Linked DNA regions of Methanolacinia paynteri. The protein of the gene in region 4 binds, or shares a complex with, the protein of the main gene of each other region. Links are inferred from orthologs where the notes say so. Each region holds a gene or a part of one and is shown on either strand. Other genes may lie near its edges.

What was found.
Region 1: METPAY_RS07270 (region 4) and METPAY_RS00220 share a complex: the UniProt entries of both Methanocaldococcus jannaschii proteins name them as parts of the RNA polymerase complex. The link is inferred for Methanolacinia paynteri from one-to-one orthologs.
Region 2: METPAY_RS07270 (region 4) and rpoB share a complex: the UniProt entries of both Methanocaldococcus jannaschii proteins name them as parts of the RNA polymerase complex. The link is inferred for Methanolacinia paynteri from one-to-one orthologs.
Region 3: METPAY_RS07270 (region 4) and METPAY_RS07860 share a complex: the UniProt entries of both Methanocaldococcus jannaschii proteins name them as parts of the RNA polymerase complex. The link is inferred for Methanolacinia paynteri from one-to-one orthologs.

What each region holds. Positions count from the first base shown.
Region 1 is NZ_AXDV01000001.1:32,645-40,685, reverse strand. Bases 2,041-4,929 are described here. They hold METPAY_RS00220 (DNA-directed RNA polymerase subunit L), read right to left. Parts: upstream 3,676-4,929; coding sequence 3,406-3,675; downstream 2,041-3,405. Other genes in these bases: METPAY_RS00210 (ATP-binding protein), read right to left, coding at 4,454-4,929; METPAY_RS00215 (MBL fold metallo-hydrolase), read right to left, coding at 3,738-4,457; METPAY_RS00225 (translation initiation factor IF-2 subunit beta), read left to right, coding at 2,768-3,385; METPAY_RS13960 (PAS domain-containing sensor histidine kinase), read right to left, coding at 2,041-2,565. Outside these bases: more of METPAY_RS13960, read right to left, coding at 28-2,040; more of METPAY_RS00210, read right to left, coding at 4,930-5,737; map (type II methionyl aminopeptidase), read right to left, coding at 5,843-6,721; METPAY_RS00200 (M24 family metallopeptidase), read right to left, coding at 6,718-7,848; METPAY_RS00195 (hypothetical protein), read left to right, coding at 7,919-8,041. UniProt on the Methanocaldococcus jannaschii protein: DNA-dependent RNA polymerase (RNAP) catalyzes the transcription of DNA into RNA using the four ribonucleoside triphosphates as substrates.
Region 2 is NZ_KN360931.1:170,476-173,475, reverse strand. It holds rpoB (DNA-directed RNA polymerase subunit B), read right to left. Parts: upstream 2,416-3,000; coding sequence 586-2,415; downstream 1-585. Other genes in the region: METPAY_RS07860 (DNA-directed RNA polymerase subunit B''), read right to left, coding at 2,412-3,000; METPAY_RS07870 (DNA-directed RNA polymerase subunit A'), read right to left, coding at 1-572. UniProt on the Methanocaldococcus jannaschii protein: DNA-dependent RNA polymerase (RNAP) catalyzes the transcription of DNA into RNA using the four ribonucleoside triphosphates as substrates. The Rpo2 subunit (Rpo2N and Rpo2C in this organism) is implicated in DNA promoter recognition and in nucleotide binding.
Region 3 is NZ_KN360931.1:163,812-171,784, forward strand. Bases 5,153-7,973 are described here. They hold METPAY_RS07860 (DNA-directed RNA polymerase subunit B''), read left to right. Parts: upstream 5,153-5,693; coding sequence 5,694-7,253; downstream 7,254-7,973. Other genes in these bases: METPAY_RS07855 (DNA-directed RNA polymerase subunit H), read left to right, coding at 5,422-5,673; rpoB (DNA-directed RNA polymerase subunit B), read left to right, coding at 7,250-7,973. In the rest of the region: METPAY_RS07805 (SPFH domain-containing protein), read right to left, coding at 177-1,268; METPAY_RS07810 (NfeD family protein), read right to left, coding at 1,269-1,724; METPAY_RS07815 (damage-control phosphatase ARMT1 family protein), read right to left, coding at 1,777-2,643; METPAY_RS07825 (hypothetical protein), read right to left, coding at 2,854-3,057; cell division ATPase MinD, read right to left, coding at 3,061-3,852; METPAY_RS07835 (roadblock/LC7 domain-containing protein), read left to right, coding at 4,051-4,431; METPAY_RS07840 (response regulator), read left to right, coding at 4,433-5,053. UniProt on the Methanocaldococcus jannaschii protein: DNA-dependent RNA polymerase (RNAP) catalyzes the transcription of DNA into RNA using the four ribonucleoside triphosphates as substrates. The Rpo2 subunit (Rpo2N and Rpo2C in this organism) is implicated in DNA promoter recognition and in nucleotide binding.
Region 4 is NZ_KN360931.1:61,831-69,718, forward strand. What follows is about bases 2,881-5,616. They hold METPAY_RS07270 (RNA polymerase Rpb4 family protein), read right to left. Parts: upstream 4,556-5,616; coding sequence 4,205-4,555; downstream 2,881-4,204. Other genes in these bases: rsmA (16S rRNA (adenine(1518)-N(6)/adenine(1519)-N(6))-dimethyltransferase RsmA), read right to left, coding at 2,881-3,624; METPAY_RS07265 (DUF655 domain-containing protein), read right to left, coding at 3,621-4,181; METPAY_RS07275 (50S ribosomal protein L21e), read right to left, coding at 4,574-4,867; METPAY_RS07280 (tRNA pseudouridine(54/55) synthase Pus10), read right to left, coding at 4,881-5,616. Outside these bases: METPAY_RS07245 (DUF308 domain-containing protein), read right to left, coding at 1-364; METPAY_RS07250 (HemK2/MTQ2 family protein methyltransferase), read right to left, coding at 448-1,020; METPAY_RS07255 (ATP-binding protein), read left to right, coding at 1,113-2,849; more of rsmA, read right to left, coding at 2,851-2,880; more of METPAY_RS07280, read right to left, coding at 5,617-6,140; tRNA (pseudouridine(54)-N(1))-methyltransferase TrmY, read right to left, coding at 6,137-6,706; METPAY_RS07290 (signal recognition particle protein Srp54), read right to left, coding at 6,713-7,888. UniProt on the Methanocaldococcus jannaschii protein: DNA-dependent RNA polymerase (RNAP) catalyzes the transcription of DNA into RNA using the four ribonucleoside triphosphates as substrates. This subunit is less well bound than the others.

The DNA.
Region 1 (8,041 bases), on a different replicon or contig from region 4:
TATACCATTTCGGCATTCGGGTTCTCTCTATCCGATCTGTCTGAAATGATCGGCGGGTATTTTTATCTCGAATACCGCACCGCTTCCGGGTTCACCCACCTCTTTAATCTCCATACCCGTAATCCCGAGAATCTCCCTTACAAGAAACAGCCCGAGTCCGGTATTGCTGCCATAACCATGATCGAAGATCTTTTCCTTAAGATCGACGGGTACACCAGTCCCGTTGTCACGAACAATTATGAAGAGGAAATTCCTGCTTTTTCTGCATTTCACATCAATCTCGGTTACACTGCCGCCGTGGCGGATGGCATTATCCAGCAGGTTGAAAAAGATCTTTTCAATCATCGGGTCTGCATAAATTTCAAGGCCATGACATTCATTGAAGAACGCAATATCCCTGAGCTGGGCTTTTGAGCGTGAAGATTCGATAACCTTTTCAAGGTTCTGCCAGGCAGGACTTTCTACGCCGATATTCTGGTAATCCTTTGTAAAAGTAATCTGTTCCTGGATATTGGATGTGGCCTTCTTGATCATATCAAGGTAATGCAGAAGTTCTGAGTTTTTCTCAGGAAGCCTTTTGCTCAGGATATCGGTAAATCCCCTGACGCCGGCGATCTGGTTCAGTATATCATGCCGGGTTATACTGGAGAGAAGATTGAGTTTTTTATTTGCCTCATATAATGCATTCTGCGACCTTCTTTTATCGGATACATCCTGCATTATACCGGTTATCCGTATAGGATTCCCGTCTGAACTGCATTTCACGACTTTGCCGAGAACTACTATCCATTTGTATGTCCCTGCAGATGTCCTGAATTTATACTCGGATTCGAATTGTGCGGATTTCGGATCTGATTTCTCCGGGTCATTGCAGTTGGAATACAGATCCATAATCTTTGTATAGAACTCCTCCTGGAGAATTTCCCTCCATATAGCGCCGTGACTATTATCATTCCCGTTCAAAAGGCCAAACATCTCTTCATACTTGCCTTCGAAGACCATCTCGTCTTTCTCCAGATCCCAGTCCCAAACACACATTCCGGCGCCCTCTATTGCCAGGTTGAGTCTGCCCCTGCTGAGGGCAAGCTCAGCTTCGGCACGCTTCCTTTCGGATATATCCCTTAGGATCGCCTGATAAAGGCCTTCTCCGGGATCGATTATCCCGGAGCTTATCTCAACATCGATGAATGATCCTTCCTTATTCTGCATCCGGGACTCGAAACAGACACCTTCGGATGATGAATTTTCATACATCTGCGATATTTTGCCCCATTCGGGCACGGGAAAACGGGACTCAAGAGTCTGGGAAACTGCCTCATCCCTCCTTATGCCCAGCATAAGACAAAGACGTGTATTTATATCGATTATATAGCCGTCCCTGTCGAATATGATAACAGCGTCATTTGAATTCTCAAACAGACTTCTGAATTTTTTTTCGTTTCGGCGCAGGGCCATCTCCATCCTTTTCCTTTGGCTGATATCCATAGCAAGGCCCCTGATCCCCTGCACCGCACTGTTGTCGTCAAAATCATAGCTGAAATGAACCATAACAGGAATAACGGCACCGTCGGGTTTAGCCAGCCTGTATTCCACTGCGCCCAGAAACATCCCTTTATAGAACCATTCCAGATTTTTACGGGCACGATCCCTGTCATCTTCAACCAGAATGTCCCAGAACTTCATCCCGCCTGTAAGTTCTTCAGGTGTTTTTCCGGCAAGATTGATAGAATAACGTGTTGAAAATGTGAAATTTCCATCGGTATCCAGCTCGAATATCATCTCGGGCAGTTGATTTGTGAGGTGCCGGTACCGCGCTTCGCTATCATGGATCTTCTCCTCTGCGACAACCCTGGAGGTGACATCCCGGATATAAGCCCTCATAATTCCTTTTGACGGATCTACAGCGCTCGAGAGAATTTCGACATAGATTGTATTCCCACCCTGTTGTTTCAGCCGGGTATCCGTAAAACCGCTTTTGGAGGGGCTGATATCGTAGAACGCTTTTTTCAGATCATCCTTTTCAATGAAATTCCCCAGGTCCTCAATTTTAAGAAAAGTAAGGTACTTCTTTTCCAGGCCGAATAATCTTGATGCAGCATTGTTGACGCCGAGAATCTCCCCTGAAGAATTGTAGACAAGAACTGCATCCTGGATCTCCTCGAAGAAATTTTCATAATTGCTGATGCTGTCGATCAGGATATTTTTATTCTCATTGTTCGTCTTTGATATCATTGCTATGCTGATCCCGACCGCAATATATGTCACTGTCATTGAGAATGCAATCAGGATATCTACAACATCGAAATGAACCAGAAACAGGGATATTATAAAATATACTGCACCCAAAGCAGAGTTGACTGCAAGGCCCCGTTCATAGCATTTCATGTTTATATAGATCAGCGGGAAATAGAAGAGATTGGACAAAAGGAGAAAAAGACCGCTGGTTGTAAAGACCAGAGCAGTTTCGGAAAGCACGACCATGAAAATGACAAGCCCGATCATAGCCAGATAAGAAATATCCTTTTTGCCGGACTCTTCACCGATTATTTCCAAAAACGGCTCCATCACCTTCAAAAATAATTCCTCCTAAGGTAACTATCGGATGTATTGTTCCTTTTTACCATTAAAAGTACATGTTTTGTTTCCCCTGTCTAAACGAAGTTCAGAAGTGATATTCAATCTTTTGCAGATTCGAATTTTTATTCTTTGCCTGGGAGGAGGTCAGCAAAGTGAGTTATATCTATTTAAAGCATCAATATTATTAGACATGACAGACCCTTATGAAGCCCTTTTAGAAAAGGCATACAGCAACATCACGGAGACTTCCGGTGATGAGGGACGTTTTCAGGTACCCGAAGCCAGGGTGTACATTGAGGGGAAAACAACGGTTCTTGAAAATTTTTCCGATATCGTCTCCACCCTCAGAAGAGAGCCCGACCATGTTATGAAATACCTGCTTGGAGAGCTTGGAACGGCCGGCAAGATAGACGGGAACCGTGCAATATTCAACGGAAAATTCGATCGCGATCTTATTGCAGATCTTGTGAATAAGTATACCGAAGATTACGTGATCTGTTCAGAGTGCGGGAAACCCGATACAAGGCTCGTGAAAGACGGAAGGATCATGATGCTCAGGTGCGATGCATGCGGAGGGCACAGACCTGTAAGGAAGAGGAGAGCCAGGGGAGACGCAACCGCAAATCTTGTCGAGGAAGGAAAAGAGATCGATGCCGAGATCCAGTTCCTCTCCAAAAGAGGAGACGGCGTTGCAAAGGTCGGCAAATATACGCTTTACGTTGCAAATACGAAACCGGGCCAGAAGGTCAGGGTGAAGATAACAAGAGTTGCAGGCACTATCGCCTTTACGGAACCAATCAGAAAATAATATTTTTTTTATATTTTTTTTCAGGAATTGTTAAGAGTCTCAATAAGCCCTGTACAATTGCCGGAAATTGCAGATGCAGCTTCACGGATTGCATCGAGCGGATTTTTACCATTCTTTGTAGTTACAAGAAGTACAGGATCTGTAAAATGGAACTCACTGCTGTAGTTTGCGACATCGACTTCGGGATTCTTCAGAATCTCATCCACAAGTACATTCATGAAGGTATGCCCTTCCCCGACAAACATTATGCGTGCGAGATCGTCCTTTAGTTCTATTACTTTTATCTCCATAGGTACCCATATTCTTGGATTTTATACGAGTATATAAGTATTGGTCGAATCAGCCACAAAAATCAGAACTCGAATGTCATAAAATCCGTGGCGGCGTGCGGGTATGACATAGGAATCCTGTGGCTCATGTGGACAAAATAGTACTCTTTCGGCGAGAGTTTTTGTGCAAGGTCTTCTGCTTCGGCTATATTCATGTGCTTTCCGATGTGGACGTCAGGGAGCATCAGGGCGTCTAAGAAAAGAAGATCACAGTTCATCAGTTCCTTCACCGTCCTTTCAGGAAGGTTCGGGTTCGTATCTGAAGTGTAACCGATCTTTTTCCCGTTGTAACGGATTACAATCCCATAGGTGTCTATAGGGGGGTGATTGACTGTAACAAACGTGATCTCCATCCCGAAAAGGATGAAAGGCTCGTACGGTTCGACGATGTTCTTCTTAAATCTCAAAAAATGAAAGAAGCCTGAGATATCATCCATCACTTTTTCAGGCGTATATGCAGGCGGGAAGTCCTGCACCCTGTAGAACTCGTTGAATCCCGCGATATGATCGTAATGTGCATGTGTCCAAAGCACAGCGCCTATCTTCGGCGCACCTGTCCGGATCAGCTGCTCCTTTAAATCGGGGGATGTATCTATTAGTATATTTTTTCCTTCATTCTCGATCAAAAAAGATGTCCTGAGACGTGAACGGCCTTCTTCGGTTGCAAGGGTGCAGACCCCGCAGTCGCACCCCACACGGGGGGTTCCGACAGTATCGCCGGTACCGAGAATTGTTATCTTCATATCGAGGCGCTCTGGCGAATCGTGTCCCTTTCACGGACGCTGCCCATACCCTGCTCCACATCGAATTCGGAAAGCTCGAAGCTGTCCCTCATAAGAGCAGAGATTATGGACTCCTTTATCATTATCCTGAGATCGGCACCTGAAAAGCCTTCGGTCTCTGCCGCAAGTTCCTCAAAATCACAGGTGCAGTCGAGAGTGCTGGTGATCTTTTTCAGGATCTCAACCCTCATCTCGTAATCGGGAAGCGGGAATTCGATGACATCGTCAAAACGTCTCCAGGCCGCCTCGTCGAGGAGGGCAGGGTGATTCGTCGCACCAATCAGGACCACGCCGTTCCTGACGAAGCTGACCGTATCTATATTTTTAAGGAGCATGTTGACCGCACGCTTCATAGCACCGTTGTCCTCGGTCACGCGGCTCTTGGCAACGAAATCGAACTCGTCGATAAACAGTATGCACGGCGAAAGTCTCCTTGCAATATCGAATATACGATCGATGTTCTTCGAAGTCTCGCCAAGGTACTGCGATGTTACCATTGCAAGCCGGACCTCGAGCAGCGGCATCTTAAGCGCCTTCGACATTGCAAGAGCCAGCGATGTCTTTCCTGTTCCCGGCGGGCCGACGAAGAGGAGTTTTCCGAACTCGAATATCCTTCTTTCCTTAAGGAACTCCCTGTTCTTCAGTGCAATCTCGATCTTTTTGATCCCTTCTTCCTGTTTGGGAGTACAGACCAGATCGTCGAGCGAATATTCGATCTCTTCGGGAGAACTGATGATGATAAGCCCGCGTGCCGCCTTGAGCTCCTCGTCGTCACCGATGATATGGTTTACCTTCGCCTCAAGGTACTCCTTCGAATCGATGAACCGAGGGACGCTCTCAAGGGATTCTTTATAGGATATACCGGCATCTCCGGCCTTCTCATAATAACGGGCAAGAACAGGATTTCTCATTATCCGCTCTTTCCCGGCCTGGCGGAGGAACCATGCCGCTGCGGCGTCAAGCGTAGTGATTCCGAACCTCTTCCCGAATTCATCGAACTTGACGAAGGGGTTCTGTTTGACAATTTCTATTGCATTGTCAGCAATGCAAACCTTGCTGATGAGGGACTCTCCGATTGTTATTGGCCTGTCAATATCCGTATTGTAGTCGCCGGTGCCGAAAAATTTCCAGTATTTTTTGGGCAGGTCGAGTTTCGTGAGCTCTTCATTTTTATTGATAATATCCGCGGTTATGAGAAACTCAAGAATATCGATCGCCAGTTCCTTGTCGTCGGCATTCATATGTACAACATCATATTTTACTGCTCAAACGGGATAATATTATCTCACGCTATATTATCCTGAAAACTGAAAAAATAATTTAATATTATTCGTTGTAATACAATATTAAACAGTCGTTACAATGCACCCGTCATCCGTAACGATCATCGTATGCTCGGCCTGGGATACAAGCGATCCTGCCACGTCATGAAGTACAGGATAACCCCTGAGGATATTCTGCTTCACCAACTGGGCAATCGCCAGATCGGATTTTTCTTCGTAATACCAGTGCCTGGAGAACGGGAGACTGTTTCGTTCGGCAACTTTTTTCATGAGCTTTCTTGCGGAAGGAAGCCTGATCTGACGCGACGAGATCTGGCTGTAGATCTCGGTACGGGATGCGTCCGAGACAATCCCGGAACCTGTGGATGCAAAGGGTTCGATTGCGAAGACCATACCTTCCTCGAGCTCTGTCCCGCCCTGCATACCGACATTGGGGATCGTCGGAATCCCGTGGAGCAGGTATTGACCAAGTCCGTGGCCTGTAAGGTTTGCCACGGGGCGGTACCCGCGGCTCTCGATCTCGGCCTGGACTGCTGCACCGATCTGCCCAGTTCTTACTCCCGGACGGACCATATCGATTGCCGCATGAAGCGCGGCCTTCGAGGCCTCCACCAGGAGATCGTTCTTCCCGAGATCGACGGTAACCGCCGTATCGGCGATGTACCCGTCTATGTGGACCCCAAGATCAACCTTGACGACATCGCCGGCCTTAAAGACCCGTTCGTCACCGGGAGAGGCGGTATCGTGAGCGGCGGCCTCGTTGAGGGAGATATTCAGGGGGAATGCAATTCCGGCACCCATTGACAGTATCTTCTGCTCGCTCTCGACGACAACATCCAGGATCTTGGCGCCGACCTTTACTTTCCCTGCTGCAAATTCCCTGCATTCTTTCGCTATCTTTCCTGCTTCAAGATATTTATTTAATATTTCATCATCGATCATATTCTGATATCCTCCGGATAATCTGTAAAGCAATCAAATCCGGTTTTTGTAACCATTCCTATGTCTTCCAGCCTTACCCCGCCGATCTTTTTATAGTAAAGACCGGGCTCCACGGTTACGATATTTCCTTCGACGAGTTTTCCCCCGGAAGGCGAAAGTGACGGCCCTTCGTGAACTGCAAGCCCCACCCCGTGGCCGAGACTATGAATGAAGCCTTCCTTCCCTGAAGTATAGCCGTTCTCGTCGAAAAAGTTCACTACATATTCGTGGATCTCTTTTCCGGTCCGCCCTTCGGCAATCATTCCTTTTGCATGTATTTTTGCTTCCCTGACGCATGAATACATCGCCTCGATCTCGGGATCGGGCTCTCCCCTTACTACCGTCCTCGTCATATCAGAATAATAGCCGCTCTTCGAGTCACAGGGGAATACGTCTATGACAACGGGCTCGTTTTCAAGTATTACCCCGTTGCCGATACAGTGCGGGATTGCGGTCTCCTTCCCGCAGGATACTATGGTATCGCTTGCGACAAGCCCCCTCCTTAAGAAGAAGCAGTGCATCTCGTTTCTTATGTAATCGGATGTGAGGGGTTCGCTCCCGAGATACAATTCGCCGTCTTTGCATTCGGCATTTTTTATAAGCGAGATGGCAAGCTCCATCGCTTCTTCGGTTGTCTTCTGGACTTTCCTGATGTTGTCCGCCTGGGCCCGGGTCTTCACGGATCTCATCTCAGAGACTGTTCCCTCGTCAACGGCAGTCCCACAGAAGGTTTCGATCTTTTTTGCAAAAGATACGGGGACATCCGGCGATAAGAGAATGCCGTCTCCTGCAAGGCGGGACACCATCGACGCCATCGCCGAAAGCCCGTCCTTGTGCTTTTCGAGGTCGTCGAAAAATCCGGCATCGCCACGGTTTATCACTTCGCAGCGGGATTCCTGAAGAGCGCGGTCGTACTCCATCTGCGGGACGATCAGAACGCCTCCCTCGCCACGTTTTTTGAGATATACAAGCGGGTCGTTTACCTGAAATTCCGTAAGATACATCATATCCGGGTTGGAAGAATCGGCATAAGCGAGATATGCCGCCATGCCGGCCCTTTCAAGTGCTTTGTCGATTGGGTCTTCCATATTGTTCCCTGAATACTTCACCTTTGATACACAAGTAATTTTACGAGATGATGCCAAACAATTTAATGCAATGAATCCATCTGCGGAAAAGATATTCAAGATGAAGTTCGCGAAACTGACGATAATGCTGAATGTTATCGTCATACTTGTTGCAGTCGCCATTCTGGCCTTTTTCGGGCTGATCCCGTTTTAC
Region 2 (3,000 bases), 110 kb from region 4 along the record:
AGCCTGAGATCCTCGTCGGGTATCTTCTCAAGCCTTGCACGAATATCGGCAGGTGTCAGCTTGTGATCGATCTTCCTTCCGTTCTCGTCGGTCATGACCTCGGAGAATGTCGTAGGCTTCTCGAAGTTGATCTTGAGCTGCTGTTCGCCGCAGTAAGGGCAGACACGTTCCTTCTTGATATCCTTTTCAGAGATAACGTCCTCGTTTCTCTCGTCTTCCGGACCGAGAACCTTGTGGATCTCATCCTCGCTCAAAAGCAGTCTGCCGCACTCACGGCAGGAGACCCTTAAGAGCTTCCTGATAAGTCTCGTATATCCTACATGGATAACCGGTTTCGCAAGCTCGATATGGCCGAAGTGGCCCGGACAATCGCTTGCACGGTTTCCGCAGGTCTTGCATCTCAGACCCGGATCAATTACACCGAGGTGGAGATCCATCAGACCCTGGGGGTAGGGGAAACCATCGTCGTCATAGGTATCCGCCCAGATGATCTTCCTGACACTCATCTTGCGGATATCTTTCGGAGAAAGTAACCCGAACTCTATTTTTCCTACTCTTTTTGGACTTGCCATATTTTCGGCCCCCTTATACCTGGTCCTCCAGGTGAAGCCTGGGTGCAATACCCATACTCTTCATCTCATCAAGGAGCAGTTTGAATGCGTAACTCATCTCGACCGAGTAGATATCGGTCTCATTACCGCATGCAAGACATCTCGTCACATTGCGGTTGTGGTCGAGGAACGCAATCATACCGCACTTTGCACAGACATACTGCTGGACTTTGTCGGACTCATCGAGGAGACGCTCCTTTAAGGCCATTGCAGCGCCGTGTCCTATAAGCACATCACGCTCCATCTCTCCGAACCTCAGACCTCCTTCACGTGCACGACCTTCTGTCGGCTGGCGTGTGAGAACCTGAACAGGTCCGCGTGAACGTGCGTGCATCTTGGAAGATACCATGTGGTACAGCTTCTGGTAGTAGATTACCCCGACATAGATGTCGGCCTTGAACTGCTTTCCCGTGATACCGTCGTACATCACTTCACGGCCGTTGTGGGCAAACCCGAGAGCCTGAAGCGAGTCCCTGAGCGTATCCTCTTCTTCCCCGGAGAAGGCGGTCGCCTCGATTCTCCTTCCTTCGAGCGAACCGACCTTTCCTCCGAGCATCTCGAGCATGTGCCCGACAGTCATACGGGATGGAATCGCGTGCGGGTTGACAACAAGGTCTGGGGCTATTCCTGCCTCAGTAAATGGCATATTCTCCTGCGGGATGATAAGACCGACAACTCCCTTCTGACCGTGCCTCGATGCGAACTTGTCGCCGACTTCCGGAACACGGATATCACGTGTTCTTACCTTCACGAGACGTGAGGAGTTCTCTCCTTCGGTAAGAATGACAGTATCGACGATACCGCGCTCGTTGCTCCTCATCGTTACCGAGGTGTCACGGCGCTTCTCTACAGAGATCAGCTCTCCGCTGGGCTCTTCAAGGAAACGCGGGGGAGATGTCTTTCCGATAAGAACATCCTTCTCGCGTACGACCGTCTCGGGATTGATTATACCATCGGAATCGAGGTTCTGGTAGGACTCCGCACCGTGCGAACCCGAAACTTCCTCGTCCGGTACCTCGATCTTGTCGATCTGTCCTCCCGGATAACGCCTCTCCTCACCGTCATATGTCCTGAAGAAGTGCGATCTTCCTACACCGCGCTCGATGGAGGCCTTGTTGAAGATGAGAGCATCTTCAATGTTGAATCCTTCATATGAAAGAACGGCGACTACGAGGTTCTGTCCTGCAGCACGATCGTCCGACCCGATAACCTTCGAGGTCTGTGTGTGGACAATAGGCTTCTGGACGTAGTGCAGAAGATGACCTCTCGTATCCGGCCTGAGCTTCATGTTCGATGCGCCGAAACCAAGCGCCTGCTTGATCATACCGGCACCCATCGTGACACGCGGAGATGCATTGTGCTCGGGGAACGGAACATGCGCCGCACCGATACCGAGAATCAGCGAGGGATCGATCTCAAGATGGGTGTGCTCGGGAGTGAGGTCCTCCTCTCTTATTGCAATAAAGAGATCCTCTTCTTCCTCGGCATCGATGAACTCGATAAGTCCGCTGGATATGAGATCAGGGAATTCTATATCGTTGGTATCCAGTTTCCTGATATCATCGTTGGTGATAAGGGGTCTTCCGTTCTCGACGACGATCAACGGGCGTCTTGCACGGCCCCTGTCGGTATGAACGACAATATCCCCGTTAAATTCCTTGTATGAGATATTGATCTCGGTGGAAAGTTCCCCGCGCCTTCGCATCTTCCTGACGTTCTGGACGAGGACGGTGGGGTCCTCGCAGAGCCCGATGAGTGCTCCGTCTACAAAAACCCTTGATTTTTTAACTATATTTGCGCTCATAGAAACTCCTGTTTTAACTCCTCGACACCGAGATTGTACAGCACTCTCATAACGACCTGCTCGTCCTTTACACCCTTTGATATCTCGACCATCTGGGCGAAGTTCTTAACAAGACCACAGTTAGGACCTTCAGGAGTCTCCGACGGACAGATCCTTCCCCACTGTGTCGGGTGAAGATCACGGGCCTCGAAATGCGGCTGTGAACGTGAGAGAGGAGATATTACACGCCTCAGGTGAGAGATAACCGCCATGTGATCGACGCGGTCGAGAAGCTGGGATACACCGGTCCTTCCACCGACCCAGTTTCCTGTTGCAAGCGGGTGCAGGAGACGCTCGGTAAGAACGTCGGCACGGACCGCGGTGCTTATAGAGAGATCGCGGTGCCTCATGCTCGCACGCTCAAGCTGGTATTTTACATCTCTTGTGAGCCTGTTGAGCGAAATACGGAAGAGGTCTTCCATAAGATCACCCGCAAGCTTCAGGCGCTTGTTGGAGTAATGATCCTTGTCGTCGATCTTTCTCTTCTCGAGAACGAGATCGAAGCAGGCCTCCGCCATCCTTCCGAGGAAGTGAGCCTTTGCGAGC
Region 3 (7,973 bases), 100 kb from region 4 along the record:
TAAATTCAACAGCCCGGGGGACCCTTGCCGGTCCCCGGGCGTGCCGTGAGAAGATTATCTTAGGGCAAGGCCCCTAGGGAGGGGCCGTCCGGCGGCCTGGCCGCCGGTGCCGGGGTTGCCGGATAAGATCTGTAAACAATAAAGCAGTTCAACGTATTTTACGAGGCAAAAAAAGATTAAGATTTATTTTCTTCCGGTTTATCCGACCCTACAGGATCTCCCGGTTCAGGTGCAACATCGGTCCCGATATCTTTGATCGTGCTCTCGATTGTCTTTACAAATTCGGTCGCGTCTTCCACCTCGACATCCGAAGGCGGCTTTCCGAGGATCGAGTCGTCGAGTTTGTACTCCTTCCACGTTTCGTCCGTGAACTCTTCCTCTTCCGCTCCAAGGAACTTTGCGCTCTGCTTGATCAGTCCCGATAGTTCGAACGGGAAGATGATCTTCGTAGCCTGCCCGTCTGACATCTGCTTGAGAGCGTCGAGGGAGAGAACCGTAATTGCCTTCTTGTCGAGCGGTCGAGATCCCAATGAAAGTATCCTGAGTCCCTGTGCCTGTCCCTGTGCCTCGAGTATTTTTGATTTTCTCTCTCCTTCCGCACGAAGGATCTTGCTCTGCCGTTCTCCTTCAGCCTCGAGGATCATCGACTGGCGCTTACCTTCCGCGCTCAGAATGGCTGCCCTCTTCTCGCCGTCTGCTCTCAGAATTGCGGCTCTCCTCTCTCTTTCAGCAGCAGTCTGCTCGGTCATTGCCTGCTTGACTGCCCCGACCGGATCGACTTCCCTGATCTCGACCCTTTCTACTTTGACTCCCCACTGGTCGGTCTCCCTGTCCAAAGAGTCTCTCAGCCTGTTGTTGATAAGCTCCCTGTTGTAGAGAATCTCATCGAGTTCGAGATCGCCGATAATTCCCCTGAGGCTTGTCTGTGCAAGCGCGACGGTTGCCATCTTATAATTGGATACTTCGAAGACTGACTTCTCGGGGTCGACGACCCTGACATATACTATAGCGTCGACATTTGTCGGCGAATTGTCCTTTGTTATTACTTCCTGCTGCGGGACATCCATAACCTGGGTCCTCAGGTCGACCTTTATCACTTCGGTGATAAACGGAATAACCCACCTGAACCCCGGGTTGAGCCGGCCGATATACTGGCCCAGTCTTATCTGTAGTGCCTGTTCGTACGGCTGAATTATTACTACTCCTTTTGCTGCAATCAGGATGATTACAAGTGCGAATATGATTATGAACAATAAATTATCAAGCATCTAATTTTCCTCTTCAACTATCACGTGCACTCCTTCCGAGGAGATTACACGGACTTTTTTTCCTTTTTCGATTATATTCTCCCTGCTTTTTGCGCTCCATTCAACGTTGTCGATCTCGACCTTCCCGGAGATTGAGTCGGGTATTACAGTCTCCCTCACAATACCGGTTTTTCCCGTGAGCGAGTCCCTGCTTATCGTTATCGGAACAACTCCTTCAGGGGTAAGATGGCTGTATATCCATATGGAGATGGCGCTGGAGACAATTACGATTATAATTCCTATAATAATAATCATCGACGACTGGAAGATTCCCGGAAAAAGCAGGGCGATTATCCCGAGAATAATCAGTGTGGTTCCGGGGACCGCAAGAAAAAAACCCGGATTATAGGCTTCGATCAAAAGTAATATAAGGCCTATCGCAATGATGGTCCATCCAATGACGCTAATGTCAATCATTATCAACAGATAATGTATTAGCAGGATATATTAAGTATCGTCCTGCTCCGTTTTACTTCACAAGACAGGCGATCCTCGATCCTTTCGGGATGCCGATATCCTCTGCGATCGGCTCGCATTTGACCATCATAAGATAAGCCACAGGGGGAAGACGGTGCGTCTTTTTAAGTTCGCTGAGAGATTCGTAATTCGCCATGCCCTTCGAGATTATGAGATCCGCATTCCCGATCTCTTCTTCGAGTTCCTCCGGGATCAACGAGAGGTTTACCCCGAGTTCGGCGATCTCTTCCGTATTTGTCAGGACTTTGTCTGCAATTTTGTCCAGGCCGAGTTCAATGGCATCTTTCATTGTCGCATCGTTGATTATCGGGTTTCTCCTGACAACGACTACAACTCTTGCGCCGTTTTCCTTGAGATATTTTATAAGAAGCCTGTCGAAGACAATCTCGCCCGAGTTGTCGCAGAGGTATAATATATTCCTGCAGAGAGGTTCGAAATCCGCAATGTTCTCTACAGTAAAACCCTTTGAAAATTCCTCCCGGAAGAACTCATAGAGATTGCCCGTTACCTCATGCTCCAGCGAACCGTAGTCCAGGGTGTTTCCTATGGATGCAGCCAGACAATAGTCGTGCAATGTAACAAGTTCTTTCTCAATTTTTTCCTCGAGTTCAAGGGCGTCTTTGTTGTTCATCTCCTTGATCTTCCTGTAAGGATCGGGATTGCCCAGAATACTGCACGCGTGGCGGTGGAGTGCGCTCGAGATTTCGGGTGCGGGTCCTGCATCTTTTTTTGCTTCGGACACCATTTTTCTGCAATCTTCAACCGCCTGCCTGATGATATTTTCATCATCGGTAACAAGCCTGCATTCATATTCTATCCTCCCCAGCAGGCATTCGGAGCATCTCTCTGACATCAGCATGTAATTCACTTGTTCTATTGAATTGTACGTATCATAAAATCTCTGCAATAATCGGCTAAAAAAACGAATGGGGCCACTGCGATTCGAACGCAGGTCAGAAGACCCCCAGTCTCCTAGGATGGTCCAAGCTACCCTATGGCCCCTTAATCTTTGACAGTATATATTAGATGAAACTCTTTATTTAACTTATCTTTTCGTTTCAGAAGAAAATTAAATTTTATTTTTCTTGAAGTCGTTTACATTCTTTGTAAGCGCTTCGATCTCCCCACAGGTTACGGTCATCGTATTGTTCAGCTCATCAACTTCATCCAGAAGCTGATAGATTCTCCTCTGCATCAGGTAGAGCAGAAACAGCAGAAATACAATTACGATACCGAAAAGAATGATCAGGTACGAAACAAACTCAAACTCCATCTTTTAATCCCCTCTTTTTGTCATAGAACGTGCCAGTCTGTCGAGGAACTTGTCCTCTTTCTTCTTTTTTACACTATCCGCATCAAATTCCATTCCTGCCAGCCTGGCCGCAATCCTCTTTATCTCGACGGATGCAGGCGAATCAGGGTACCTGATAATAATCGGCTGGCGGTAGGCCGCGGACCTCCTTACATTAGGATCTTCCGGGACGACCCCGATAAGATCCAGATCCAAAACCTCCTGGATCTTCTTTACACTCACCTCGGTATTTTCAAATGTCGCACGATTCAATATAAACCCTTTGACTTTTCCCCCGATGAGTTCTGTAAGAATCTTCGTCTTCAGGGCGTCGACCATCGACGAGAGTTCAGGATTGATTATAAGAATCACTTCGTCAGCAATTGCCAGCGGGATCACCCCGTCCCTGCTTATGCCGGCAGGTGCGTCGATGATAAGAATCTCGCAGTGATTGATGATCTCTTTCATCACGTCCCGGAGACGCTCCGGGTCCGCATCCTGGAAACCCTGCAGCGATATGCCGCTCGGAACCACTTTGACGCCTTCAGGGCCGTCATATATGATGTCGGATACATGTGCCTTTCCCGCCAGCACTTCGTGCAGCGTAACCGGAACATTTTCAAGACCCAGGACTATGCCCAGATTGGCCATTCCCATATCAGCATCAAGGATATAAGTCTCTTTTCCGAAAGATGCAAGGGCCGTTCCGAGATTTACTGATAGTGTTGTCTTTCCGGTACCCCCCTTTCCAGATGCTATAGTATATGTAGTAACCATGGTTATGCTGAGTCCGTCTCTTTACCCCTGTCTGAATTTTATTCTTAATCTAATTTATCTGACCAAATCGTTATTATAAATGCCTGTTACGAATTGAATAAAATATATGATTCTGCCCGAATAATAATTAGAATTTGATAAATACCTTAAAGAAGAATATTAACAATCAGTATATATTATTTCTGAGGTATACTCGAGATGACTGATGAAAACCCTTTGAAGACTAAAATCAGGGGATATATTGATGAAATACAATCGCTGAACGGTGTGATTGCAAGTGTCATAGTTTCTACTGACGGAAAAATAGTCGGAAAATCCAATAATTCGGATTTCCCTTCTCCTTTTCTCGGTATAACCGGTGCAACGATATTTGCCTCGTCTGAAGCGGCGTTCGGTACATTTCATATAAGCCGCCCCGATTTTATTGTGGTAGAGACGATGGAAAATGACGGACTTATGGTAATAAAAAGGGCAGGTAAGAGAAATATCATCGCCACAGTTATTAATCAATCCGTCGATATATCTTCATTCAAAAATAAACTTGCTTCAATATCTGAAAAAGTAGGGGAGGATCTCTGACATGTACGATATTCTTGTGGTGGACGACAGCCCGATGATTGTCGATGTTTTTGTCGCAATGCTGGAGCGAGGGGGATACAGGCCTACAGCGGCCTACAGCGGACCTGAATGTCTTGAGATTTTGAAGGATATGAAACCGGATCTGATCCTTCTTGATATCATGATGGAGCCGATGGACGGTTGGGAGACCCTCGAAAATATAAAGACGAACCCGGATACGAGGGATATTCCTGTTATGATGCTCACTGCGAAACAGCTCACCCCCGAAGAGGCGCAGGAGTACGGTGCATATATAGAAGACTACGTGATGAAACCCACCACTCATCGTCAGCTATACGAAGCAATAGAATATATTCTCAAAAGAAAGGACGAGATATCCCAGAAGATCGAAGAGGCAAAAGAAGCGGGAATCGAGGACAGGATTATCGAGGAATATGAACGTCTCAGCAAGAGTGTCGACGTATCCCGCCGTTTGCTGAAAATACTCGAGTCTACCTACAATATCAGCAACGACGAGCTAAAGGTCGGCGAAAATATCGCGCAGGCGATAAAAAGTATGGAGATGTCGATCAATCTCCAGGAAGAACGACTGAAGCAGATAAAAAAGACATTTATCCCCTGAATGCCGGATTCTTATTATATGTCTCTTTTTACCTCTGATTTTTTCAATCCACGTATATTTCTTTCGGCGCCTGGAAAGTCGTTTTTAATGCCGTCTTGCGCGGAAGGATTCTCAAAAACCCGTCGTTTCAGATTTTTAATATTTAATACAGGGATAAGTTTAAGTGCTTTCAATGCATTGTAATAATGCTGATTGGAGATACTAATGGGCCTGTAGCTCAGTTAGGCAGAGCGCCTGGCTTTTAACCAGGTGGTCGGGGGTTCAAATCCCTCCGGGCCCGTTAACACGATTTACTCGTGTGGCTGAGTACATGTTTTTTTAGCGGTGATACATCTGAAAAAGATTAATACATATGGCAGGGGCAAAAGATGAGCACCAATTTTTCTGTTATTGGACACATGATGGTTCCAGACCATCAGATTATGAGCGTGGAGGAAGTAGAAGAGCTTCTGAACTCCTACAAGATCACCCGCGACCAACTTCCTAAGATTTACCATGATGATCCGGCGGTAAAGGAAATTGGCGCAAAGATCAATGATGTAATCAGAATTGTTCGCAACAGTCAGACTGCGGGGCGTGCTGAAGCGTATCGTCAGGTTGTAAAAAGGCCTAAGAAATAAAAACTATCCGGGTGGTCTTTTTGTTAGATCGAAAGACATTATCAAAATCTTACTTTTCAAGAGAACACGTCGCAAGACATCAGCTTGATTCATACAACTATTTCCTGGAATACAATCTCCAGAAAGTGGTTGATGAACAGAGGGTCATTGAGACAGATATTGCCCAGAGGGGCAAGGACAATGACCCCGTGTGGGTGGAATTAGGAAATATCAGGGTTGAAAAACCGGTTGTCCGTGAAGCGGACGGTTCCCAGTCGAGCCTTTTCCCAAGTGAGGCACGACTGAGAAACCTGACATACGCGGCTCCCATACTGCTTGACATGGTCCTCGTTCAGGGAGATGTCCGCAGCGATCCTGTAACGACTACTATCGGTCAGCTTCCCGTGATGGTAGGCTCTAAGGCCTGCAACCTGCACGGGATGTCCGATGAGGAGAGAATCGAGCACGGTGAGGATTCGCACGATCCCGGCGGATATTTCATAGTAAACGGTTCCGAGCGCGTATTGATGACGCTTGAGGATCTCGCCTCAAACAAGATCATGACCGAGTTCACCGAACGCTACAATGAAAAGATCTTTGTGGCAAAGGTATTCTCACAGTATCGCGGTTACCGTGCGCTTGTTATCGTCGAGAGGAACAAGAGGAACCTTCTTGAGGTGTCCTTCCCGTCCGTGGCAGGTCACCTGAAGTTCGTCGATCTCATGAGATCGCTCGGCCTTACCGGCGACCACGATATCGTTAACGCGGTCTCGACAGACGAAGATATCCTTACATTCATGCTCCAGAATCTCGAAGAGGGAGAATGCGACACTGTCGAAGAGGGCATAATGTATGTCGGAAAGAAGCTCGCACCGAACCAGACACGCGATTACCAGAGGAAGCGTGCGGAGTTCGTTCTTGACAACTATCTTCTTCCGCACTTAAACGAACTCATGCCCGACGGCATAAAAGAGGAAGATCCCGGCTATGCCGCCCACGTCCAGAGTGTAAGGCTCGCAAAGGCTCACTTCCTCGGAAGGATGGCGGAGGCCTGCTTCGATCTCGTTCTCGAGAAGAGAAAGATCGACGACAAGGATCATTACTCCAACAAGCGCCTGAAGCTTGCGGGTGATCTTATGGAAGACCTCTTCCGTATTTCGCTCAACAGGCTCACAAGAGATGTAAAATACCAGCTTGAGCGTGCGAGCATGAGGCACCGCGATCTCTCTATAAGCACCGCGGTCCGTGCCGACGTTCTTACCGAGCGTCTCCTGCACCCGCTTGCAACAGGAAACTGGGTCGGTGGAAGGACCGGTGTATCCCAGCTTCTCGACCGCGTCGATCACATGGCGGTTATCTCTCACCTGAGGCGTGTAATATCTCCTCTCTCACGTTCACAGCCGCATTTCGAGGCCCGTGATCTTCACCCGACACAGTGGGGAAGGATCTGTCCGTCGGAGACTCCTGAAGGTCCTAACTGTGGTCTTGTTAAGAACTTCGCCCAGATGGTCGAGATATCAAAGGGTGTAAAGGACGAGCAGGTCGTTATGAGAGTGCTGTACAATCTCGGTGTCGAGGAGTTAAAACAGGAGTTTCTATGAGCGCAAATATAGTTAAAAAATCAAGGGTTTTTGTAGACGGAGCACTCATCGGGCTCTGCGAGGACCCCACCGTCCTCGTCCAGAACGTCAGGAAGATGCGAAGGCGCGGGGAACTTTCCACCGAGATCAATATCTCATACAAGGAATTTAACGGGGATATTGTCGTTCATACCGACAGGGGCCGTGCAAGACGCCCGTTGATCGTCGTCGAGAACGGAAGACCCCTTATCACCAACGATGATATCAGGAAACTGGATACCAACGATATAGAATTCCCTGATCTCATATCCAGCGGACTTATCGAGTTCATCGATGCCGAGGAAGAAGAGGATCTCTTTATTGCAATAAGAGAGGAGGACCTCACTCCCGAGCACACCCATCTTGAGATCGATCCCTCGCTGATTCTCGGTATCGGTGCGGCGCATGTTCCGTTCCCCGAGCACAATGCATCTCCGCGTGTCACGATGGGTGCCGGTATGATCAAGCAGGCGCTTGGTTTCGGCGCATCGAACATGAAGCTCAGGCCGGATACGAGAGGTCATCTTCTGCACTACGTCCAGAAGCCTATTGTCCACACACAGACCTCGAAGGTTATCGGGTCGGACGATCGTGCTGCAGGACAGAACCTCGTAGTCGCCGTTCTTTCATATGAAGGATTCAACATTGAAGATGCTCTCATCTTCAACAAGGCCTCCATCGAGCGCGGTGTAGGAAGATCGC
Region 4 (7,888 bases):
ATCCGAGCCAGAGATCTCCGAAACCGGATATGAATGCCCATATGGCAATAAATACGGCTATCGTCAGCCACATAATCTCGATGTTCAGGAGAACAAGCAGTCCGATAATTATACCGATAATTCCTAAAATCACCAGCAGGGCTCTTGATTTTCCGCTTTTTTGCCCTACAGCACCCTTGATGATAATAGAGATGCTGTAGATTACTATCAATGCACCGAGGAAGTACGAGATCAGGTTGAAAACCGCCGGTGCCCATACCATCAGAATTAAACCGAAAATTACCGCGATAAGGCCCTGAAGAAGGAAGATCCACCAGTTTACGGGAGAGAAACCATCTTCTTCCACTATAACTACGTCAGTCATAAATACCCTCCAACAACAAATACGGCATGATTATATTAATATTTACCCCTCTTAGAGCGATTTAAAGGATTAAAGCCTTTGGTTCAGAGTCTGCACAGATCACGTATGACCCTGAGTACGTACAACCTTTCATCCTCGACAATTTTCTCTGCGACAATAAAAGAGAGAAATCCCAGCTCTGAAAAGATCTTTCTGACCACGTCCGTTCCGGTAAGTGAAGAGATGAGGAGCAGGCATCTGCCCGTCTTTGACAGGGCTGAACCGAGCTGTTCGGCGAATTTTTGAATCGTGGCTCTTCCGTCCTCACCGCCGTCAAGTGCATATTCCAGCCAGTCATCGATCCGCTCTTCCGGCTTCGTAGGGAGGTACGGCGGGTTGAAGATCACGAGATCGAAGGTACCGCAGATCCCGGAGAACAGGTCAGTCCTTACAACCTCTACGCCGTTCTTCTTTGCGGTGATGCAGGCATAGGGATTGATATCGGTTGCAATCGCATACTCTGCTTTATCCCTGATTCCCGACGAGATGAATCCGCTGCCTGTTCCGATCTCTATAACCCGGTCCTGTGATTTGATCTCGTGCATGACTGCTTCAGACAGCAAAAATGTATCTTCTTCAGGCCGGTAGACCTGCTCGTGGTAGAATAATTCAGTCATATCTGCCAGATCCGTCAATCACAGGGAAATTGCAGAATAATATTTTCATAAATATTCTTAAAACCTTTTGATTACTAAGTATTGTTAGAAAGATGCAGCTTAGGATAGGTAAAGCAGGGGGAAGGGACTTTAGTGTCGATGCCCAGGAGCTGGTAACCGGGAGGACGTGCATAATCGCACAGTCAGGGGCCGGGAAGAGCTGGAGTATTGCTGTATTATGCGAGAAGATGTGTGAAGCCGGGATCGGTTTCTGCCTGATCGATACCGAGGGCGAATACTATTCGCTGAAGGAAAAATTCGATAATATATGGTGGGTCGGGGCGGAAGGAGCGGATTCAGAGTGCGAAGATATCGAGATGGACTACGATATCGAGAGGGTCAATCTCAAGCATCTTATGGAGAGAGCGGTCGCAGAAAGCCGGCCTGTAATCTTCGATGTCTCCGAGGTCGACATGATCCCGCGTGTCACCCGCCTTGTAAATATACTCTATGATGTGTCGACCGAGCAGAGAAAACCGTACTTACTGATAGTCGAAGAGGCCGACAAATTCATCCCCCAGTCCAAGGATTCGATAAAAAAGATAGAAGAGATATCCCGCCGTGGGAGAAAGAGAGGCCTGGGGCTTCTTGTGGCGACCCAGAGGCCTGCAATAGTCACCAAGAACGTTCTTTCCCAGTGCAACAACCAGATAATCGGAAAACTATCCATTGAAAACGATCTTAAGGCCGTGGGTTTGTTCTTCAGCTCCAAGCAGGAGGTTGAAGAGCTGACAACCCTTACACCCGGTGATTTCTTCGTGATGGGAACAGTTACCCATGAAAAGACGAAGATGAGATTCGGGAAGAGGCTTACGAAACACAGGGGCCTCACACCTCTTCTTGAGGAGAAGGAGATCACATCCGAAACCGTTCCGGAGGACGAACCCGAGGATGAAGTTTCATTCAAACTGGACTCCGATGCGGCAATCGATGACGGTGCTAAAAAGGAGACAGGATCGGTTTCCCCTGCGGAGCCTGTTGACAATAAACCTCCGGAGCAGAAGAGCAAAAAGAGGAAACCAAGAGCTAAGTCCTCGATCGATGCAAAGGGCGGCAAGAACTGCATCGTTCCGACCCTTTCAAGGGATGAGGTTCTTGATATCGCATATTCCAGACTAAAAAAACGCAGGTTTGGAATCGGAACGGATGAAAGACTGATTGCTGCCGAATTATCCTTCAGGCCTGTTTATTTTGTTCTTGTCAGGTACATCAAGAGCAGGATCATCAGGAGCGGCTCGACCATTGAGAATTCTTTCTTTTTAGACGGGCTGACAGGCGATTGCGTCGATATTGCAGGAGGGATCGCGTTCAGGCGGTGTTTCAGCGAGTACATTGGGCTTGATGAAGATTCCATTCTTGTTCTCGACGGCATGCCCCTGGCAGGGGAGACATCCGTAGAGATCGAGGCACGAACGCGTTTTCCGAGAAAGGCCGTCGAGAAGGCGGTGGCATCCCTGCTTGAACGCAAACTTCTCACGAACGGTGAAGCTGTAGGGGAATCCGGCGAGATAAAATATGTCCCGCTCGTAAAAAAGAGGCTCCCTGCTCTTTCCACGAGGATTGTAAAGACGGATTTCAGGTTCGGCCTGCCCGAGGAGGGAGAGGTAATCGAAGAGACTGTTCAGAAGGATGACGTGAGGACTATCCTAAAGGCGATAGAACCGACGTCCGAGATCGTCGAATTCAAAACATTTTATTATCCTGTATACGAGATCAGGATCGCAGCCGATCATGAAGAGAAAACGGTCTCAATAGATGCCCTAACAGGAAAAGAGGTCCGCTGGATCTGAATTATGCGGTTGCAATATTCGAGATATCGGAAAAATCCTTCAGGGAAAGTTCCTCGGCTCTCTTTTTCAGCATTTCATCGGGAAGATTATCGATAATTCTCTCGTATCTCTCTTCTCCGATCACCGACCTTGAGGATTTGAGTGATTTCTTCAGGGTCTTTCTCCTGTGTGAAAACAGCTCCCTTACAAGAATCGAGTAGAATTCCGGATCATCCACAGGATATGTAAGTTCCTCTTTCATCGTTATTCTCACGACCATCGAATCGACGGCGGGAGGCGGGGAGAAGGCTTCGGGAGGCAGGTTGAGAAGAGGCATCACCTTTGCGTATGTCTGAACCATCACGGAAAGTCTTCCGCAGTCGCTGGTCCCCGGCAGTGCCATCATGCGGAGGGCGAACTCTTTTTGGTACATAAGTACCGCCTCCTTGAACCCGTGCTCGAGGAGCCTGAAGGTAATCTTCGATGATACGGAATATGGAAGATTTGCAATAACGATATCGAAATCAGGGTAATCGCACCTGACGGCATCTTCGTTGAGCAGAGTCAGCCGGCCTGAGTCGATCTCGTCCGCAAAACGCGATCCTAGGATCTCGATCATCTTCGGATCGATCTCGATAGCGATTACCTTCGCTCCTCTTTCAAGCAGCTCTTTTGTAAGCGCTCCTTTCCCCGGGCCGATCTCGAGGACGGTCTGATCTTTGATATCTGAAAAATGGGCAATTTTCCTGACCGCATCGGGATCGGTCAGGAAGTGCTGATCATGAGGAGCACTCATTTTGAAGTAAAAAGATGATATTTTATGTTTGGATCTTCGATCTCTTCGACTATTCTTTTGATTATCATCTGCTCCGGGTGGGGAATGGTCTTGATTCTCTCGCTTATGTCGGCAAAGTTCTCGAACGGTTTCTTGTTCCTCTCGTCGAGAATTTCCCACATGAGTTTCTTACCGATCCCCGGGAGAAGATGAAGCATATGCTGCTTTGATGTAATCGGTACAGCCTTGTTGAAGAAATCTACATATTTCTGCTCGTTCTCCAGTACGATCTTTTCAATTGCGTACGGGAGTTCGAGCTTGGCCGTCTGGGTGAGGTCCTCGTATCCGATCCTGCGCTTTACACGTTCAATTTTATCTCTTTCCTTATCACCGATGTATACTGTCTCTTCAGTTTTTATCTCGGCATTCTTGGGAACCAGCTCCAGGAGTTTGTACTGATCTGTACCTACTGCCTGTACCAAAGGTTCTTTCTTGAACTGGGGCCGGCGTGCATCGCCGTGTCCCATAGGAAGATAATCTAAAACTACCGCATAAAGCTCTTTTTTATCTGAACGCATAAGAGGAACACCCCCAAAAAAAATTAAAAGTGCTGCTCGACAAGGTCCAGGATCTCATCGAGCTCCTCACCTGAAAGGGTGAAGCGCTCTTTTGCATAGATTGCCCTAAGCTCGTCTCTTGTCCTGGGCATTATGCTTGCAATCCTGAATGCAATGTCGGGCTTTATTTTTTCCAGCGAAAGGAGTTTCTCGACAAGTTCCCTGGATTTTTCCGCACTTGTCTTTGAGAGATGATTGGCATGCTCAATGCTTCTGCGAAGCTCGTATGACATTTCTTTGCCTGCACCGAGACGGTCCGCCTCGACCTTCAGCAGCATCTCCCTCATTTCCTGAAGGGTTATCCTCTCTTCGCTATCTATTCCTTTTACTTTCATGCCAACCACTATGAATGATTACTGCTTTTGTGGTTTTAGATGTTGCGGTCTTGCGACTACAGTCTTTCTGGAATTGCCGTCGTTGATCTCAAGGACCCATGCGTGACCCTGCTTCCCGATAATTTCGCCGGTTCTTCCCTGGAACCTGCGGTGGGGCATGCCTTTCTGCACACTGGAATCGATTACGATGTGTACCTTCTGGCCTTCTTCGAATTCCTGAATGATTGAAGTTACAGGAGCCATTCCTCTCTTTCTGAGATCTTTCTTGAACTTATATCGGGTCTTTTTTCTCTGACCAAAGTGATGTGCCATTTTGATTCTCTCCTTAATTTTGAATAATTTCGCCGGTTCTGGTTTCGGGAACAACGCTCTCGACCATTACAACATCCAGACTTTTTACCCGGGCGGGGCGGTTGATTATCTCCGAAAGGCTCGGACTCGTCCGTCCTTCATCGCCCGATATCAGTTCCTTGATGTAGAGTCCGGCATCCCCAAGCACTTCTATCCTGAAGCTGTCGTCCTCTACACCAGTGCAGCTGATGTCGATGCACTGACGTTTTCTGACCTTGTCTGCCCTCCGGTGAGAAACCCTTTCCGGGGTGCGCTGATTAATTATAGCCCCACGGAGGCTGTTTAAGGCAGATTTGACTTCATCTGCCGAAAATTCGCCTTCTACTTCCACCAGAATGCTGTACTTTTTATGAGCTTTTCCCGATTTAAGGGTTTCCACCTCTTTGCGATCGCTGATGTGATCAATGGTTACGGAAACCCTTCCTCCGGCGCTTTCATTGATTGTCTTTTCAAGCTCTTCGGGATCGAACGATCTGATCGCCGGCTCGACTATCTCGATTACGAAAGGCCTGCCGGTACCGAGCATCCTTGCGTCGATATCTTCCCTGCCGGCCCCATGAAGGACTGCATCTTTCGATTTGAAGACTTCGATTGCAGGTCTCCCGATAAGTTCCTCTACCGAGTCTGCATACATCTTGCCGGTGAAGTTGCACCTTTCGCATCCTTTGCCCCTGCACACCCTGCAATGCCAGCGTGTCTGGGGGATTCCTCTTTCGTACTTGCAGTACCTGCCGTAGATGTAGAGGGGATTGATCTCGATTTCAACGGTTCCTTCAGGGATATTGCATACTGCAACGACATCGGGCCTCTTGAAGTCGACCTGTTTTCCCGTGATGCTGCTGACGATCTTTCCGACCTCCCTGTTGAATTCAGCTTTCAGGGGTTCGGGCGATTCTAGTCCGAGATCTGTCCAGACCATCTCCTCGCTCTCTGCAGAGAGGGGAGGGACGCGGCATCCGACGAGCATCGTTTCAAACTCGATCCCGGAAAGAGCGTCCGCGATCTTCTTCGCCCACTCTTCGGCAGTGTCGAAGATGTTGCCGCAGATCCAGCATTTTCCGGTCTCCCTGCTGTAGGGGATATTCTTCTCAAGCGAGTATGCGATCCTGAGAGATCTTCCCCGCTCCTCGTTTCCGAGTCCGTGGGAGAGCTTTCCGAAGAACCTGCCCAGGCAGTGATCGCATACGGGTCCGTATTCGAGGATCTCGCCGACCTTCTCAAGTATGTCGCTCATTTTTCTCTCCTGTCGTGTTCATTGAGGATTACGATAACAGTATGATCCGCGTGCAGCACCTTCGGCCCGGCGGAGATCTTCGGGAGATCCTTTATCAGACTCTCTTCCTCTTCTGAAAAATTCATGTGATCCGAGAGTATGTAGTTCTCCGGAACATCCTCTACGCTGCGGATGTCCGTTCCGTTTTCATCGAGAACTGAAAAGTCGATCTCATCCAGGAGTCTTTCCAGTCCGCCGTTTCTGATGTAGATGCCCTTTGTGGATTCGATGAACTCCTCTCCGCAGACAACCTGAAGTGCTTTTTTTATCAGCGAGCCTGCACTCCTCTCGTCGGGATTGAGGTAGCGAACTTCGTTTCCCTTAATCAGGATTGTCTTCGGGGGATTGGGTTCTCCGAGGAGGAGAAGATAACATTCGACATCCCTCCGGAGATCGTGGGAGAGGAAGAAGCAGGAGTTGACGCACCTGCACAGGACATCCATCCTTCCTGCCCCACCGGGCATGTCGTTAAGGGAAAAACCGCCTTCGGTAACAGCCTTGTGGCCGATAATAAGAAATCTTTTCATCAGCCTTTACATCCCGCCGCCGAACTTCTTCATCATCCGCTGCATGTTGAATTTGCCGCCGCCCATCCCCTTGAATCCTTTAAGGGTGCGCTGCATCGTTTTATGGTACTTGAGGAGTTCCCTTACTTCTTCCTGGGAGACTCCCGCGCCCGTGGCAATCCTCTGGATTCTCGATGCATGAATAACGGAGGGATCGTCAAGCTCCTCGTTTGTCATGGAGTCCATGATCACCTTGTAGGCTTCCATCTTCTTTCCGGTGGTATCGAAGGCATCCTCGGGGATCTCTATGTTTCCGAGCGGAAGCATCGACATGACCTGCTTTAAGGGGCCCATCTTCTTCAGGGATTCAAGCTGCTTGTACATGTCCCTGAGGGTGAACTTTCCTTTCATCATGGCGTTTACATCGACTTCTTCAGCGTTGATAGCCTCCTCTGCGCGTTCGATGAGGGACTTCAGGTCTCCCATTCCGAGAAGTCTCGAGATGAAGCTGTCGGGATCGAAGCGTTCGAGATCGTCTATAGTCTCTCCGCTTCCGACGAATACGATACCCGATCCGGTTTCGGCTACGGCCGACAAGGCACCGCCGCCCTTTGCAGTTCCGTCCATCTTCGTGATGATGACACCGTCGATGCTGATTGCATCGTGGAACCTTGCAGCCTGCTCGCGCGCCTGCTGACCGAGTGCCGCATCGAGAACGAGCCACCTGTGCGACGCCTTCGAGAGATCGTTTATTTTGATAATCTCGTCGATGAGCTCGTCTTCGAGCGCATGACGGCCCTGTGTATCGATAATCAGGACTTCAGCGTTCTTGAGCTGCTTCATGCCGTTTTCGACGATCTTAACGGCATCGGTCTCTCCAGGTTCCCCGTAGCAGGGGACGTTTACCTTGTCGCAGAGTGTCTTTAACTGGTCGTATGCACCGGGCCTGAAGACATCCGCACAGATTACTCCTACTCTCAGTCCTTTCTTCTGGAAGTACCTGCTGAGTTTTCCGGTCGTGGTCGTCTTTCCGCTTCCCTGTAGACCGGCCATGAGGATCGTCTGCGGACCGAGCGTTACCTCGATCTCCTCGCCCATGAGGTTTACGAGCTCCTGGTACACGATCCTTAAGACGTGCTCACGGACGCTCATTCCCTTGGGTGGCTCTTCTTCGAGCGAACGCTGCTTGATGGCCTTCGAGAG